Regions from separate parts of the Oceanibaculum indicum P24 genome, predicted to be linked through region 1. Evidence: predicted binding sites of a transcription regulator. Region 1 holds the regulator's gene; each other region holds the start of a gene.
The links. The regulator PhoB, encoded in region 1, activates phosphate uptake and scavenging genes when phosphate is short. The targets are predictions, from matches to a motif close to TNTCATAAAACTGTCA.
Positions count from the first base shown of each region.

Region 1 (4,208 bases):
GATGCTGACCTCCGGCCCGCACAGCCCGACCACACTGAACCTGCTGCCCGAGACCCATATCGTGGTGCTGAAGAAGAGCCAGATCGTTGGTTCCTACGAGGATGGCTGGGCGCGGCTGCGCGATGCGCAGGCGAAGGATTCCATGCCGCGCACGGTGAATTTCATCACCGGCCCGTCGCGCACCGGCGATATCGAGCAGAAGATCCTGATGGGCGCCCACGGACCGCGCCGGCTGCACATTGTCCTGATCGACGGCTAGGCATGGCCCGGCGGCGCGCCAGCAAGGACGAGGCTGAGCTTTTCCGCCAGGTCGTGAAGGATGCCAAGCCGCTGCCGCAGGATAAGCGCCTGCGGTTGGGCAGGCTGGATGAGCTGCCGCCGGAACCGGTTCCCGCCCCCCCCGAGGCCGAAGGCATGGCGCCGGCCAGCCGCAAGCGCGGCCGGGTGCCAAAGGACGAGCCACTTCCTCAGCCGGTCGCACAGCCGGTCAAGGCGCCGGTCATCCTGCCGGCCCTGAAGCATGATAGCGCGCCAGGGCTCGACAAGCGCAGCCAGATGCGCCTGAAACGCGGCCAGGTCGCCATTGAGGCGCGCATCGATCTGCATGGGATGACGCAGGATGCCGCCCATGTGGCACTGAACGGATTCATCGCCCGGTCGCAGGCGCGCGGCCTGCGCTGCGTGCTGGTGATCACCGGCAAGGGGACGCGGCGTGACGAATTCGGCCGCTATGAGGCTGGCGTGCTGAAGCGCGAGGTGCCGCGCTGGCTGAATGAGGGCGGCAACCGCGAGAAGGTGCTGGCCTTCGTCCATGCCCAGCCAAAGGATGGCGGCGGCGGTGCGCTCTATGTGCTGCTGCGTCGGGTGCGGGAGGAGGCATGACGCCATTCGGGGAAAGGCTGCGGGCGCTGCGTGCCGCGCGTGGCGTTACACTGAAGGAGATGGCGGCTGCGCTGCAGGTCTCCTCGGCCTATCTCTCGGCGCTGGAGCATGGCCATCGCGGCCGGCCCACCGACGGGCTGATCCATCAGATCTGCGGTTATTTTGGGCTCATCTGGGACGATGCGGAAGCGCTGAATCGGCTGGCGGAGATATCCCATCCGCGCGTCACCATCGACACGGCCGGCCTGTCGCCAAGCGCCACCAGGCTGGCGCACCAGCTGGCGCGGAAGATCGGGATCCTGGACGAGGAGAGGCTCGCGGCGCTCTTGAGCCAGCTCGAAGACTCGCCGAAAAAGCCGGAATGACAGGGCGATAAACGGGAATAAAATAATATTTTACATTAATTTCTTATATAGAGTCGACGCACTGATGGAGTGTCAAGCGAATTGCGGCGCGACGGCATCCAGCGCATAGCCGGCCGACCGGACGGTGCGGATCGGGTCGCCCTCGGCATCCTCGTTCAGCGCCTTGCGCAGCCGGCGGATATGCACATCCACGGTGCGCGGCTCGACATAGACATCCGCCCCCCAGACCGAATCCAGCAGTTGTTCGCGGGAGAAGACACGGCCCTGATGCTCCAGGAAATGGCGCAGCAGGCGGAATTCGGTCGGCCCAAGATGCACATCGCGGTCGCCGCGCTTCACCTTGTGGGCGGCAATGTCCATGACGATGTCGCCGCAGCGTAGCGTCTCGGCATCGGCGGCAGGCCGGGCGCGGCGCATGACGGCGCGGACGCGGGCCAGCAGTTCGCTGGGGCTGAAGGGCTTGGTGACGTAATCGTCGGCGCCGGCATTCAGGCCTCGTACCCGGTCGCCTTCCTCGCCGCGGGCCGTCAGCATGATGATCGGGATGCTGCGGGTCTGCGGGGTGCGGCGCAGCCGGCGGCAGACCTCGATGCCGGACAACAGCGGCAGCATCCAGTCCAGCAGGATCAGGTCGGGCCGGCGCTCGGTGGCCAGCAGCAGCCCTTCCTCGCCGTCGCGCGCTTCGAGGACCTGGAAGCCCTCGCGCTCCAAATTGTAGCTGAGCAGCGTGACGATCGCGGCTTCGTCTTCGACAATCAGGATCAGCGGCTTCATCGTGTGGTCCAATCTCGGCAGGCCTCAAGGGAAAAAGGCCAGTGGAAATGTTTCAAACCGTAGGTCAGTTCTCCGGCTCGACGACGGTGAACGCGCTGGTGTCGCCCTTCGGCCGCTCGGCGGTCAGCGGCCGGCCGGTTACCTGGTAGTACAGCGTCTCGGCGATATTGGTGGCATGGTCGCCGATGCGCTCGATATTCTTCGCCATGAACAGAAGATGCGTGCAGGGCGTGATGTTGCGCGGGTCTTCCATCATGTAGGTCAGCAGCTCGCGGAACAGGCTGGTGTACATCTCGTCCACCTCCTCGTCCCGGCGCCAGACCAGCAGGGCCTTTTCGGCATCCTGTTCGACATAGGCGTCCAGCACTTCCTTCAGGATCTGCTGCACCATCCGGCCCATGCGCGGTATACCGGTCGCGGGCCGTGCCGGCGGTACCTGGTTCAGGGCCACTGACCGCTTGGAGATGTTCGCGGCGTAGTCGCCAATGCGTTCCAGATCGGCGGAAATCTTCAGCGCGCCAACAACGCGGCGCAGATCCTCGGCCAGCGGCTGGCGCAGTGCCAGCATGCGAACCGTCAGATCGTTGACATCATGCTCCAGGCTGTCGATCTTCAGATCGCCCTGGATCACCCGCTCGGCGATGGTGCTGTCGCGCTTCGCCAGGGACTGGATGCAGTCCTGCACCTGCGTCTCCACCAGCCCGCCCATCTGCGAGATGAGATTCATCAGCCGCTTCAATTCCTCGTCGAAGGATTTCACGGTATGGGTGGGCATGAGGCTTCCTTTCCAAGGGCATGATCGATGGCGGACCGTGCGCCTGCGCTATCAATAACGGGCTTGCACGGCATAAATACTACGTTTCGATGACGCTTTTATTACATCGACATCGAATCGGGGGTTTTCGCGGCGGCCGTTCAGCCCGCGGATGCGGCGACCGGCAGATAGACGGTGAAGGCGCTGCCCTTGCCGACCTGGCTGTCGACGGAAAGCGCCCCCCGGTGGCGGCTGACGATGTGCTTCACGATGGCAAGGCCAAGACCGGTGCCGCCAAGATCGCGGCTGCGCGCCTTGTCGACCCGGTAGAACCGTTCGGTCAGGCGCGGAATATGCTCGCGCGGGATGCCCTCGCCCTGGTCCTGAACACGGATCAGGACCGCGCCATGCGGTGCCTTGGGGAAGGCTGCCGGCACGCTGTCGGCGCGCCGGGCCGTTACCCGGATCGGTGTGCCGGGCCGGCCATATTTGGTCGCATTGTCGATCAGGTTCTGCGCCACCTGCGCCAGCTCGTCCTCGTCGCCGGTGACCGGCGGCAGCCCGTCCTCGATATCGAGCTGGATGTCCATGTCCTTGGTCGCCGCCTGCATGTCCAGCGTCGCCTTCACGCTGGAAAGAATGCGCGACAGGTCGGCCAGCCCGCGCGGCGGCGTATGCTCGTTCAGCTCGATCCGCGAAAGCGACAGCAAGTCGTTCACCAGCCGCGACATGCGCAGGCTCTGCTCATGCATGATTTCCAGGAACCGCTCATGCGCTTCCGGATCGTCCTTGGCCGGGCCGCGCAGCGTCTCGATGAAGCCGACCAGCGTGGAGAGCGGCGTGCGCAGCTCATGGCTCGCATTGGCAACGAAATCGGCGCGCATCTGCTCCGTGCGCTTCATCGCCGTCAGCTCGTGCATCAGGATCAGCGCCCGGCTGTCATCCGGCCCCGGTTCGCGCAACGGTTCGACACTGACGGCGAAACTGCGCTCGATGGGCACCAGCATGGTCATCTCGACAGTGCGGCCCTGCCCCTGTTCAAGGGCCGTCTCCACCGCCTTCAGCACCTCCGGATGGCGCAGATTGCTGGCGACCGCCCTGCCCGCCAGCGCCTCGCCGAAGATCTCGCGGGCGGCCCGGTTGGTGGCCACGATGGTTGCCTCGGCATCGATTAGCAGCAGCGGGTCGGGCAGCGATTCCAGCGCGACATGGGCGGCATGGAGGCGCTGCCGCAGGGCGCCCAGATTTTCCGCCTGCACGCGATGCAGCGATTCGATGCGGCCGGCCAACGGGGCGAGCGGGCTGTTCGGCTCGATCTCCGCCGAACCGCCCTCAACCGCCGCTTCCAGCCGGGCAATGCGCTGAAAATGACGCTGCACCAGCAACGCGAAGATGCCGGGAGAAATCGCCCAGCCCAGCAGGGCGGGCCAGCC
Region 1 is NZ_AMRL01000002.1:204,096-208,303, reverse strand. Features, by position in the region: gene P24_RS02945 (LutC/YkgG family protein) at 1-259, shown strand, start outside; gene P24_RS02940 (Smr/MutS family protein) at 262-882, shown strand; gene P24_RS02935 (helix-turn-helix domain-containing protein) at 879-1,247, shown strand; gene phoB (phosphate regulon transcriptional regulator PhoB) at 1,320-2,021, opposite strand; gene phoU (phosphate signaling complex protein PhoU) at 2,086-2,796, opposite strand; gene P24_RS02920 (ATP-binding protein) at 2,937-4,208, opposite strand, start outside.

Region 2 (4,208 bases), on a different contig from region 1:
GGGCTGCGCATCGGGAAGGCGAAACGCCCGGCGGCGGAGGCCAGGTTCACGATGGAACCGCCGCCGGATTGCTTGAGGGCCGGCACGGCGCGGCGGGTGAAGAAGAACAGCCCGTTCAGATTCACATCCAGGGTGCGCTGCCACTCGTCCGGGTCGATCTCCTCGATGGGGCCGGTCGGTCCGGCGATGCCGGCATTGTTGATGAGGATGTCGAGGCCGTTCAGCTCCTTCAGCGCGGTGTCCATGAACTTGTCCACCTGCGCCCGGTCGGCGACGTCCACCACTATGCCGAAGCTGCCGGGCAGGGCGGCGATGGTCTCGTCCAGCGCCGTCTCGTCGATATCGCAGAGGAACAGCCGGGCGCCGGCCTGGTGGAACAGCTCGGCGATCCGCCTGCCGATGCCGCCGCCCGCCGCCGTGACGATGGCGTTGCGCCCGTTGAGGCTAAGATGCATGGGCTTCCTCCGCTGATCTTCTTGATTGGGGTCAAGATGTATCAGGGGAAGCGGATAGGGGGGAAGGGGAGCGTACTTACCGGCGGAAATATTTACAGCCGGTCAGGGTCGATCTGGTCCTTAGGGTCGCCATCCTTGCCGCCGACCATCAGCCCGCCGGCGATGAAGGCACCGGTCAGCAGCAGCGCGGTGACGGTCGCCAGCGTGCTCCAGGCGGCACCAAATTCCTGGCCGATCCAGACCACGCCGAACCAGAAGGCGAAGAAGGAGGCGACGGCGGCCAGCAGCATGAAGCCCAGCCGAAGCGCCAGATTGCCGATGCGCCGGGCCGACATCACCTCGCCGATGGCGGCGCGCAGTGCTGTATCGCGCAGCGCCTCGGCGATTTCCTGCTGCGCCAGCTTGCGCCAGTCGCGGTAGGACATGCCGCCGGCCTTCTCGCCGCCATCCTTGCGGCTCTCGATGGCGTCGCGCAGATGATCGACGATCTCCGCCGCCCGCTCGTCATGCGACATGTCGGCGCGCGGCTTCTTCGGGCGCGGGGCTTCCCGCGCCGGGGCGATCTTCAGCGGCGGCATGGGCACATGCCGGGGCGGACGGCCTGCCGGCGCGCCGCTTCGATAGGGAGATTGCGACATGTCTGCTCTGGCACCTGTTGCGTATCGGCTCATGTTCTGAGCCAAGCAAGGATCGCGCCAGACAATAGCGGATGCGGGGTGCGGCGTCGATCCTGCCGCCGTTTCAGCGTGCGGCCTTAGCGGACCACTTCAAGGCGGCGGTCGAAGGCGGCAAGAATTTCCTCCAGCGTGGAAGCGCGCTTCAGCTGCTGCTTGCCGCTGACCAGGAGATAGTCCACCGGGCGCTGCGGCCCTTTGTTGCATTTCAGGATGGCGAAGATCGGGCGTTCGTGGGTATGGCGGAAGATCGAGAAACTGGCGACCTGGCCGTCATGGTCGATGGCATAATCGCGCCATTCGCCCGAGGCGACGCGGCGGCTGTACACATCCAGTATCCTGCCCAGCTCGTACCGGCTGAAATAGGTGCCTCGGCGCTGTTTGCGATAGTCGGCCAGGTGGACGAACTGGTTCATAAGGCGGTCTCGGCACCTGTTCCGTCTGGGGATGATGTAACAGTTTTGCCAAATTTGCCGGCAGCGTAAAGGCCTAGGCTGTATCGACAGTCAGGTTTGGGCGCGGCGCGTGTCGAATTTTGATCCTGAACAGGCGCGAACCGCGCCGTGGTGCCGTCCACCACAAGCGGGGCGCAACGCATTCAGGGACAAAATTCGCCGCGTTTCGGAGAAATATTGCGCAAATCGCCCATTTTGGCGTCGCCAAAGCTTAGAAGGGGACGACCCTTCCTGCGCTTTGACTCCTGAAACTGAACGATTTGCGCTCAATACCGCGATCCAACCCTGACTGTCGATACAACCTAAGGCATGCGAACTCGCCGGTGCGGCACCGCTTCGCATTGCATTGCCGGGGCGCGGAGGCTACCTTACGCCGCTTTCGGACCGATCCGGTCCTCCCGTTAGCGAGAAGCTTGCCCGTGGCCGATATTTTTCGCGAAATCGACGAGGAACTTCGTCAGGACAATCTGAAGCGCGTCTGGTCGCGCTACCGGTACCTGATCGTGGGCGGCGTGGCGGCGCTGCTGCTGGGAACCGCCGGCTATGTCGGCTGGAAGGAATACCAGTCCCGCCAGCAGGCCGAAGCGGCGCAGAGCTATGCGGCGGCGGTGGCCCTCGTCGGTGAGCAGAATGACCAGGCGGCAGACCGGTTTGCCGCCTTGGCGCAGTCGGGCGGCTCCGGCTATGCCGCACTGGCTCGGCTGGAGCAGGCGGGCCTGCTGTGGCAGCAGGAAAAGCGCGCGGAGGCAATTGCATCCCTGGACGCGCTGGCCGGCGATGCCGCCGCTCCCCAGTCGCTGCGCGACCTGGCGCTGGTGCTGGGTGGTCAGCGCCGGCTGGAAGCGGGCGAGGCTGCCGCCGTGAAGGCGCACCTGGCGACCCTGGTCGAGGGCACCAGCCCCTGGCGCCATCTGGCGCGCGAACTGACGGCACTGGCGGCGGAATCCCAGGGCAACCGGGCGGAGGCACGCGCGCTGCTGCGCCAGGTGACCGACGATCTGGAAGCGCCGCAGGCTGCCCGCGCCCGCGCCGCCGAGCTGCTTCAGGCCCTGCCAGAATAGTCCCCAGATGACCAGATTTCGCGCCCTGACCCGCTGGACCCTGTCGGTTTCCGTTGCTGTCGCCTTTTCGGGCGCGCTTGCCGGCTGCGGCTGGTTTGGCACCAAGGAAGCGCCACCGCTGCCGGGCGAGCGCATGGCCGTGCTGCTGTTCGACAGCGAGCTGAAGGCCGATCCCCAGGTCGCCGAACTGGCGGTCCGCCTGCCGCGCCCGGTCGTCAATCCGGACTGGGCCATGGCCGGTGGGCGGTCCAATCACGCCATGCATCATCTGGCGCTTGGCGATGCGCCGGGCGTGGTCTGGCGCGCCGATGCCGGCGAAGGCTCCGGCGACGAAGCCGTGCTGATCGCGCCGCCCATCGTGGCAGCCGGCAAGGTCTTCACCATTGATGCCGAGGGCATGGTCAGCGCCTTCGATGCCCGGAACGGCAACCGGCTGTGGCAGGTCGAGACCGCGCCGGAGGGCGAGGACAGCGCCGTGGTCGGCGGCGGGCTGGGCTATGCCAATGGCCGGGTCTATGTCGGCAGTGGCTATGCTCAGGTGCTGGCGCTTTCGGCGGAGAATGGCGAACAGGTCTGGCGATCCAACATGCCGGCCCCGGTTCGTGCCGCGCCGAGCGTCTCGGACGGCCGGGTCTTCGTCATCACGCTGGACAATCAGATGATTGCGCTGAGCGCGGAAACCGGTGAGCGGCTGTGGGGCCATGCCGGCATCTCCGAGGTGGCGGGTCTTGTCGGCGGCGCCAGCCCGGCTGTGGAGCGCGACGTGGTCATCGCGCCTTTCTCCTCCGGTGAGATCTTCGCGCTGCGGGCGGAAAATGGCCGCCTGCTGTGGACCGACAATCTGACCGCCGTGCGCCGGGTCGATGCGATTTCCAGCCTGGCCGATATCCGCGGCCTGCCGGTGATCGACCGCGAGATCGTGCTGGCGATCAGCCATAGCGGCCGTATGGCAGCGGTTGACCGCCGGATTGGCGCGCGCCTGTGGGAAAAGGATATTGGCGGCACCCAGATGCCGTGGGTCGCGGGCGATTATGTGTTCGTCATCAGCAACGATGCCGAACTGGTGGCGCTGACCCGCAAGGAGGGTTTTATCCGCTGGATCACCCGGCTGCCGCGCTTCGAGGATGAGGAGGACCGGGAAGATCCGATCTTCTGGTCCGGGCCGGTGCTGGCCGGTGACAGGTTGATCGTCGCCGGTTCGCACGGCGAGGCGATCTCGGTCTCGCCCTATACCGGCGAGGTCCTTGGCCGCTTCGACCTGCCGGATGGTGTCTCAGTGACGCCGGTGGTTGCGGACAATACGCTGTACATCCTCACCGACGACGCCGAATTGCTGGCGTTGCGCTGAGCCCGACAAACATCAGGTTGGGACAGGTCATTTGAGCGACATGACTCGCTTTACCATTGCCATTGTCGGCCGGCCGAACGTCGGAAAATCGACTCTGTTCAACCGGCTGGCCGGCAAGCAGCTGGCCATCGTCGAGGACACGCCCGGCGTGACCCGCGACTGGCGCGAGGCTGCAGGCCAGCTCGGGCCGCTGCGCTTCCGGCTGATCGACACGG
Region 2 is NZ_AMRL01000003.1:159,516-163,723, reverse strand. Features, by position in the region: gene P24_RS04170 (SDR family oxidoreductase) at 1-455, opposite strand, end outside; gene P24_RS04165 (hypothetical protein) at 548-1,033, opposite strand; gene P24_RS04160 (DUF2794 domain-containing protein) at 1,210-1,545, opposite strand; gene P24_RS04155 (tetratricopeptide repeat protein) at 2,004-2,645, shown strand; gene P24_RS04150 (outer membrane protein assembly factor BamB family protein) at 2,653-3,993, shown strand; gene der (ribosome biogenesis GTPase Der) at 4,034-4,208, shown strand, end outside.
Region 2: P24_RS04160 (DUF2794 domain-containing protein) is a predicted target of PhoB. The motif match lies at 1,583-1,598, and genes of this name have one in related genera.

Region 3 (4,208 bases), on a different contig from region 1:
TTCGACGTTCGGGCCCTTCACGCCATAATCCATGAAGAAAGCCTTGATCTTGCTCTTGGCCTCGGCCGGCAGGTCGGCGCGCCAGACAATCGGGTCGGACGGGATCAGCGGGGAGCGCCAGATCTCCTTGATCTGGGCATACTTCTCCGGGAAGTTCTGCTTGATCCGGTCCATGCTCTCGGTGTTGTTGGTCGCGATATCGACCTGGCGGTTGGCAACGGCCAGCGCATTGGTCTCATGGTTGGCGGTGACCATGCGCTTGAAATGCTGCTTGGCATCGATGCCGTTCAGCGCGAACACATAGTAGCTCGGCACCAGGAAGCCGGAGGTCGAGTTGGGATCGCCATTGCCGAAGGTGTAGTCCTTGCCGTTCTCGACCACGGCCTTCAGATCGTTGACCGGCACGTCCTTGTGCGCAATCAGCAGCGAGTAGTAGCCGGCGCTGCCATCGGCGGCGACGGTCTGCACGAAGATCTCGCCATTGGCGCGGTCCACGGCTTCCATGGCCGACTTGTTGCCGTACCAGGCGACATCGACCTTCTTGAAGCGCATGCCCTCGATGATGCCGGCATAGTCCGGCGCGAAATAGGCATTCACCTTCATGCCCAGCTTCTTCTCCATGTCGGAGAGGAAGGGCTGCCAGACAGTCTTCAGATTCTGCGAGGATTCGGTCGAGATGATGCCGAAGTTCAGCTCCTTCATCTCGGCCGCCTGCGCACCGGCGGTCAGCGCGGTCATCGCGACCACGGCACCCGCAAGCATTTTGCGAAGCATTCCACTACCTCCTGATTTCGTCACCGGAAAGTCCCGGTCTTTCGCGCCCTTCCCCCGAAGGTCACGCAACAGCCGCCGTCAGTGCGCGGCCACCAGGGCCGGGGAAGCCGCGACGGGCTCCGGCCTCTGATTCCTGATGAAGTCGCCGAGGATCAGCTCCTCGCTGTCGGCGCCGTAAAGCTCGCGCAGGAAGTCCGGCGTCAGCGCCTCGCTCGGCCCGTCATAGATGATCTCGCCGGCCCGCATGGCGACGGTGCGCGGGCAGTAGCGCAGCGCGTAATCCACCTGATGCAGGGACACGACGACGGTGATGCCGTCCTCGCGGTTGATGGTGGCCAGGATTTCCATGACACGGCGCGCCGATTCCGGGTCCAGCGAGGCGATGGGCTCGTCCGCCAGCACGACCTCCGCCTGCTGCACCAGCGCGCGGGCAATGGCGGCGCGCTGCTGCTGGCCGCCCGACAGGGTGGAGGCGCGCTGCGCCACATATTGGTCCATGCCGACGCGCGCCAGCGCCTGCATCGCCATCAGCTTCTCGTCGCGGGTAAACAGGCCGAGCGTGCCGCGCCAGGCCGGGATGCGGCCCAGCACGCCGGTGACCACATTGGTCAGTACCGACAGCCGGTTCACCAGATTGAACTGCTGGAAGACGAAGCCTATATGCGCGCGGATGCGGCGGACGTCGCGGGATACCGCGCCACCCGACTGCACCGTCTCGCCCAGGATGCGGACCTCGCCCTTGCCGCCCTGGCCCTTGCCACTGGCCGGATCGCCACCAACCAGCCCGGCGACATGGCGCAGCAGGGTGGACTTGCCGGAGCCGGAAGCGCCGATCAACGCCACCATCTCGCCCTTCTGGACAAGCAGCGACACGTCGTTCAGGGCGCGCGTTTGCCCGAAAGTCTTGCTGAGGCCGGAAACCGTGATCGCGGTTGACATACCATCCCCGTCAGTGGTGCGGATCGGTGTCCGGTGTATCAGCCGCCCGTTACGGTTCGGTGACGCTTACTTGACGAATTTGCAATGCTTTCCCCAGCCGACTTGGCCTGTTATCCCGTCAGCCGATAAGCCTATGAAAATCGTGGAAATTCGGATTAGGCTGCAGGAAGTGTCCTTGATCGCGGGCGCTATGAGACGGGATGAAGGAGAAATGAGGATGAGCGACGACAAGAAGAGCGTACTGAAGGAATTCAGGACCTTCGCCATGCGCGGCAACGTGATCGACCTTGCGGTCGGCGTTGTGATCGGCACCGCCTTCGGCGGCATCGTCTCCTCGCTGGTCAATGACGTCATCATGCCGCCCTTCGGCGTGCTGCTGGGCGGGCTGGACTTCTCCAACTACTTCATCACCTTGGGCGAGGGCGACTTTGCCAGCCTGCAGGAAGCCAAGGAGGCCGGCGTCGCCACGCTGGCCTATGGCAAGTTCATCAACACCATCGTGAACTTCGTGATCATCGCCTTCGCGATCTTCATGGTGGTGCGCCAGATCAACCGGCTGTCCGCGAAGGAAGAGGCGAAGCCGTCCGCCCCGCCCGCGCCGCCGCGCCAGGAAGTGCTGCTGGAGGAAATCCGCGACCTGCTGAAGCAGCCGCGCCCGTAACCGCTAATCTTCCGGCGTGTCGAAGACGAGCTGCACCCGCTCGGACGCGAAGCGGACATAACCGTAGCGTACCGGCACGCCGTCCAGATCGGCATCGACCGCCTCGACCAGCAGGATCGGCCGGGTGCGCGGCTGCGCCAGCATGGCCGCCTCATCCTCACTCGGCATGCGGGCGGTGATGCGGGTCAGCTTGCGGCGATAATCCGTAACCCCATGCGCGCGCAGCATCTCGGTGACGGAGCCCTTTTCCCCGTAGACCGACGCCGCGTTCGGGAACCGGTCCGCCGGGAAGTAATTATTGCCATAGGTGATCGGCCTGCCATCGGCGGCCCCCAGCATGCGCAGCATGATGCAGGGCGCGCCGGGCGCGATATTCAGCCGCTCCGCCACCTCCTCGCTGGCCGGCAGCGTGGCGCTGTCGATCAGCCGTCCGGCAGGAATCCGGTTCTGCGCCGACACGATCTCGGAGAAACGCGTGCGCTCGCTCAGCGCGTAATCCAGCACATGCTCCTGCACGAAGGAGCCACGCCCCTGCTCGATGCGCACCAGCCCGTTGGCCTCCAGCGCCTCCATCGCGCGGCGCAGCGTATGCCGGTTCACCCGGAAGCGCTCGGCCAGCTGCTTTTCCGTCGGCAGCCGGTCGCCGGGCTCGAACCGTCCCTCAGCGATATCCTGAGTGATCGCCTGTTCGATCTGCCGCCACAGCGCGACACCGTCCCCGCGCGATAAACCCTGCATCCTTACCTCTGCTTTCCGGCGCATCCGCGCAACCGCTTCGTCACAGGAAATTCACAACTTGCCCCCTTTACGAAACCGGGGTGCGGGAGCATAGTGATGAAAATTGATACGGATGTCTATACAAATTAATCAGAGGTATAGAATGGCGTCCCCGACACCGACACAGCCGGCAGGACAGGCCGAGCGGCAGCGCTGGATGTCCGTGCTCGCCAAGGCCGAACCCAGGGCGCTGGAAGCGCTGTGGCAGCAGGTTGGTTCTGCCCCGGACTTCTCCTATCTGCGCCAGCCGGAGACCGGCATGGTCATGGTGCGCGGCCGCGCCGGCGGCACCGGCCAGCGCTTCAATCTGGGCGAGATGACGATGACCCGCTGCGCCGTGCGGCTGCCCGATGGCCGGGTCGGCCATGGCTATGTCGGCGGTCGCGACAAGGATCATGCGACATGCGCCGCCCTGATCGACGCGCTGATGCAGGACACCACACAGCGGACGGCGCTGGATGCCGCGATCATCGCGCCGCTGGAGCAGGCCGCCCGGGAGGCGCGCGAGACGGCCTCGCGCAAGGCCGCGGCCACGAAGGTCGATTTCTTCACCATGGTGCGCGGGGAATGACGATGACAGACACGCTGCTCGCCGGTTTCAACGACACCACGCTGGACAGCCAGCGCGCCTTCCGCGCCGCACTCGACGCGCTGTCCCGCCCCGGCCGCATCGTCACGATGCCGGACCTGCTGCCGGACGCCGCGCCACAGCCGCTGATGCCGGCCACCGCCGCGCTGGCGCTGGCGCTGTTCGATTACGAGACACCGGTCTGGCTGGACGAAGCCGCCGATACGCCCGCCGTGCGCGACTGGCTGCGCTTCCATTGCGGCAGCCCGCTGGTCAGCGACAAGGCGCAGGCGCGCTTCGCCCTGCTGGCCGGCACGCCGGAGACGCTGTCGGGTTTCGATGCCGGCACCGACGCCTATCCCGACCGATCCGCCACGCTGATCCGGCAGGTGGAAAGCCTGTCAGACGGGCCGGCCTATCGCCTGAGCGGCCCCGGCATCGCGCAGGAAGAAACATTGAAAATCAATGCCCTGCACGCCGGCTTCGACT
Region 3 is NZ_AMRL01000008.1:112,983-117,190, forward strand. Features, by position in the region: gene phnD (phosphonate ABC transporter substrate-binding protein) at 1-774, opposite strand, end outside; gene phnC (phosphonate ABC transporter ATP-binding protein) at 853-1,713, opposite strand; gene mscL (large conductance mechanosensitive channel protein MscL) at 1,931-2,374, shown strand; gene phnF (phosphonate metabolism transcriptional regulator PhnF) at 2,378-3,112, opposite strand; gene phnG (phosphonate C-P lyase system protein PhnG) at 3,255-3,722, shown strand; gene phnH (phosphonate C-P lyase system protein PhnH) at 3,725-4,208, shown strand, end outside.
Region 3: phnC (phosphonate ABC transporter ATP-binding protein) is a predicted target of PhoB. The motif match lies at 1,763-1,778, and genes of this name have one in related genera.

Region 4 (4,208 bases), on a different contig from region 1:
GTCCATTGCTCGATGGGGCCGAGCTTGGCGATATCGTCAGGACGGCCGAGCTTTGCCTCCAGCTCGGCCTTGGTCGAGACGCCCTCCGCCTTCTTCACGAGGTCGGCCTTGCTGGGATCGCCACAGGCGGCCAGCAGCAAGGCGAAAGCCAGTATCGCGAACCGCTTCATCGTGACTCTCCCTCTCGTTATTCGGAATTGCCGCCATTATAGGGCAGCACGGCGTTCAGGATCACGCCGACGATGGCGGCCAGCGCGGTGCCGGACAGCTGCGCGATGGTGCCGACATGCACCACGGCCCCGCCGATACCCAGCACCAGGATGATCGAGACGATGAACAGGTTGCGCTTGTCGCCCAGATCGACCTTGCCTTCGATCATGGTGCGCAGGCCCGACGCCGCGATGACGCCGAACAGCGCGATGGCGACGCCGCCGATCACCGGCACCGGGATCGACTGCAGCGCCACCCGGAAATCGCCCAGGAAGCCCAGCAGCACGGCGATCACCGCCGCACCGCCGATGACATAGACGGAGAAGACGCGGGTGATGGCCAGCACGCCGACATTCTCGCCATAGGTGGTGTTCGGCGGCCCGCCCAGGATGGCGGCCAGCATGGTGGCCAGCCCGTCGCCGGCCAGCGAGCGGTGCAGGCCCGGATCCTCCAGCGTGTTGCGGCCGATCACCCGGCTGATGACGATCTGGTCGCCGATATGCTCGGCGATGGTCACGATGGCGACCGGCACCAGCAGCAGCACGATGGTGGCAAAATGCTGCCAGGGCAGGTCGTAGGTCACGAAGGGCACGGCAAAGGCCGGGAACTCCACAAAGCTGGCGGCGGCCAGCTTCGCCTGCATGCCCGCCTCGCCCGACCAGGGCACCAGGCCGGCGAAGGCGGCAATCACATAGCCGCCGAGGATCGCCAGCAGGATCGGCACCACGGCGAAGATGCCGCGCATGACGACGGAGAAGGCAAGGGCAAGCACCAGCGTCGCGGCGGCGATCAGGAAGTGCGTGCCGCTATAGGCGCTGGTGGCCGGGTCGTTGGAGGCCATGCTGACGGCGACCGGCGCAAGGCCAAGGCCGATCACCACGATCACCGGGCCGGTCACCACCGGCGGCAGCAGGCGCAGCAGCCAGCCAACGCCGAAGCCCTTGATGCACAGCGCCACCACCAGATAGACCGCACCCGCCAGGAAGGCGCCCAGCATGGCGCCGGTCGGGCCCAGCGGCTGGCCGTCCGGGCCGGGCAGGGCGGCCGCCGCCAGGATCGGCGCGATGAAGGCGAAGGAGGAGCCGAGATAGGCCGGGATGCGGCCCTTGGTGAGGGCGATGAACAGCAGCGTGCCGAGGCCGCTGGTGACCAGCGCCACGGACGGGTTCAGCCCGGTCAGCAGCGGGACAAGGACCGTCGCGCCGAACATGGCGAACAGATGCTGCAGGCTGAGCAGGCCCCAGAGGGCCGCGCCCGGCTTTTCATGCACGTCGAGGACGGTGGCGGTGCTGTCGCTCATGGTCGGCCTTTCGGATGGCTGTCGTTCAAAGAGTTGACGTCGCCTTACGGCATCCCGGCGCGGTAGGCAAGTATCGTGATACGCATCCTTTTGCGCGTCTGTCCGTTATCCGCAGGAGCGGCTTGTCCGCCTGTCTGGGTCTTTTGTTTCTGAAATGTTACATTTTCTTTACAAGATTCGCCGGAAGGGCGTATGAGCAATCGGGAACCGGCGAATGCAAACCGCCGCATCCCCTCCGCACAAGATTATGTCAGGCCATGCCGGCGACACAGGTCATCATCACGCTTCTGGGATTCATCGCACTGCTGCTGTGGGGCATCCACATGGTGCAGAGCGGCATCCTGCGCGCTTATGGCTCCGGCCTCAGGCGCAGCCTGAGCCGTGGCCTCGACAACCGGTTCAAGGCCTTTGCGGCAGGCTTCGCGGTAACCGCCATCCTGCAGAGCAGCACCGCGACCGGCCTGATGGCGTCTTCCTTCGCGGCGGGCCGGCTGGTCGATCTGGTGCCCGCGCTGGCGATCATGCTGGGTGCCAATGTCGGCACCACGGTGATCGTGCAGATCCTGTCCTTCGATATCGGGCTGCTGACGCCGATCCTGATTCTGGTCGGTGTGATCGCCTTCAAGCGGGGCGGGCAGACGCGCACGCGCGATCTGGGCCGTGTCGCCATCGGCCTTGGCCTTGTGCTGCTGTCGCTGCATCTGCTGACCCAGACCGTGATGCCGCACGACATGTCGCCGCAGATGAAGGAGGTGCTGCACCTGCTGACCAGCGACCCCATCGTCACGATGCTGCTGGCGGCCATCTTCACCTGGGCGGCGCATGCCAGCGTGGCCACCGTGCTACTGGTCATGTCGCTGGCAGCGGCCGGGTGGATCACGCCGGTGGCGGCGCTGGCCATGGTGCTGGGCGCCAATCTCGGCAGTGCGCTGAACCCCGTGCTGCAGGCGATGGGCGGTGATCGCGAGAAGCTGCGCGTGCCGGTCGGCAACCTTTTGAACCGTCTGGTCGGCTGCGCCATCGCGCTGCCGCTGCTGCCCTATGCTGTCGAATGGCTGGAAATCGTGAATGGCGGGCCGGCGCGTGTCGCGGCCAATTTCCACACCGCCTTCAACCTGGCGCTGGCGGTGCTGTTCATCCTGCCGCTGCCCCTGCTGGCGATGCTGATGAAGAAGCTGTTCCCGACGGCGGAGCGGCCGCTCGATCCGGGCGCGCCGCTGCATCTGGACCGGGAGGCCATCGAGAATCCGAGTGTGGCGCTGACCAACGCGGCGCGCGAGGCGCTGCGCATGGCCGACGCGGCGGAGCGCATGCTGCGCGGCTCGCAGACCGTGTTCGAGACCGGCGACCGCAAGCTGGTCTCCGAGATCAGCCGCATGGACGACACGCTGGACACGCTGCATGGCGCGATCAAGCGCTACCTGACCGATGTCAGCCGCGAGCAGCTGGACGAGGAGCAGAGCCAGCGCCTGTCGGAGATTCTGGCCTTCACGATCAATCTCGAACATATCGGCGATATCGTGGACCGCAACCTGATGGATCTGGCGTCCAAGAAGATCAAGCGGCAGCTCAGCTTCTCCGAGGAGGGGCTCGCCGAAATCCGCCAGATGCATGCCAGGCTTCTGGAGCATCTGAAGCTGTCGATCTCGGTCTTCATGGCCAGCGACCTGCGTTCGGCCCGGCAGCTGGTGGCGGAGAAGGAGCAGTTCCGCGATCTGGAGAAGCTGGCGACAGAGCGACATTTCGAGCGTTTGCGCGAGGGACGGTCGGAAAGCATTGAGACGACAGAGCTGCATCTCGACATCGTGCGCGATCTGAAGCGTATCGAATCGCACATTGCCGCCACGGCCTATCCGCTGCTGGAGCAGCTGGGCGCGCTGCGCCGCAGCCGCCTGACCGAGGCGAAGAGCTGATGCGTTCTACCGGCTGACAGCGGCGGAAACATCGTCATACACTCCTCCCAGAAAATTCAGGGAGAAGGAAAATCATGGCGGACCGGGAAGTCGCGATCATCGTCGGTGTGGGCAGCGGGCTGAGTGCCGCGCTGGCCCGGCTGTGCGCCAAAGAAGGCATGGCGGTCGCACTGGCAGCGCGCAATACCGACAAGCTGATCGGACTGGTGCGCGAGACCGGAGCCATGGCGGTGGCCTGCGATGCCAGCCAGCCGGCCGATGTGGACCGGCTGTTCGCCACCGTGGCGGACACGCTGGGCGCGCCCTCGCTGGTGGTGTTCAACGCCAGCCGCCGGGTGCGTGGGCCGATCACCGAGCTTGACCCCGCAGAGGTGCGGGAATCGCTGATGACGACTGGCTATGCCGGGTTCCTGGTTGGCCGGGCGGCGGCGCGCGCCATGCTGCCTGATGGCAAGGCGATGGGGAACGGCAGCATCCTCTTTACCGGCGCCTCGGCCAGCGTGAAGGGCTATCCGCAATCCGCCCCCTTCGCGATGGGCAAGTTCGCGCTGCGCGGCCTGGCGCAGAGCATGGCGCGGGAGCTGGCGCCGAAGAACATCCATGTCGCGCATGTCGTGATCGATGGCGGCATACGCCAGGGCGGGGACGATCCGCGTGGCCCGCAGCGCGGTGTGGACGGGCTGCTGGAGCCGGACGCCCTGGCGCGGGCCTATCTCGACCTGCACCGACAGCATCGCAGCACCTGGAGCTGGGAGCTGGAGCTGCGACCCTGGGTGGAGAGTTTC
Region 4 is NZ_AMRL01000035.1:5,015-9,222, reverse strand. Features, by position in the region: gene P24_RS17480 (hypothetical protein) at 1-170, opposite strand, end outside; gene P24_RS17475 (solute carrier family 23 protein) at 188-1,510, opposite strand; gene P24_RS17470 (Na/Pi cotransporter family protein) at 1,768-3,423, shown strand; gene P24_RS17465 (SDR family NAD(P)-dependent oxidoreductase) at 3,498-4,208, shown strand, end outside.
Region 4: P24_RS17470 (Na/Pi cotransporter family protein) is a predicted target of PhoB. The motif match lies at 1,668-1,683, and genes of this name have one in related genera.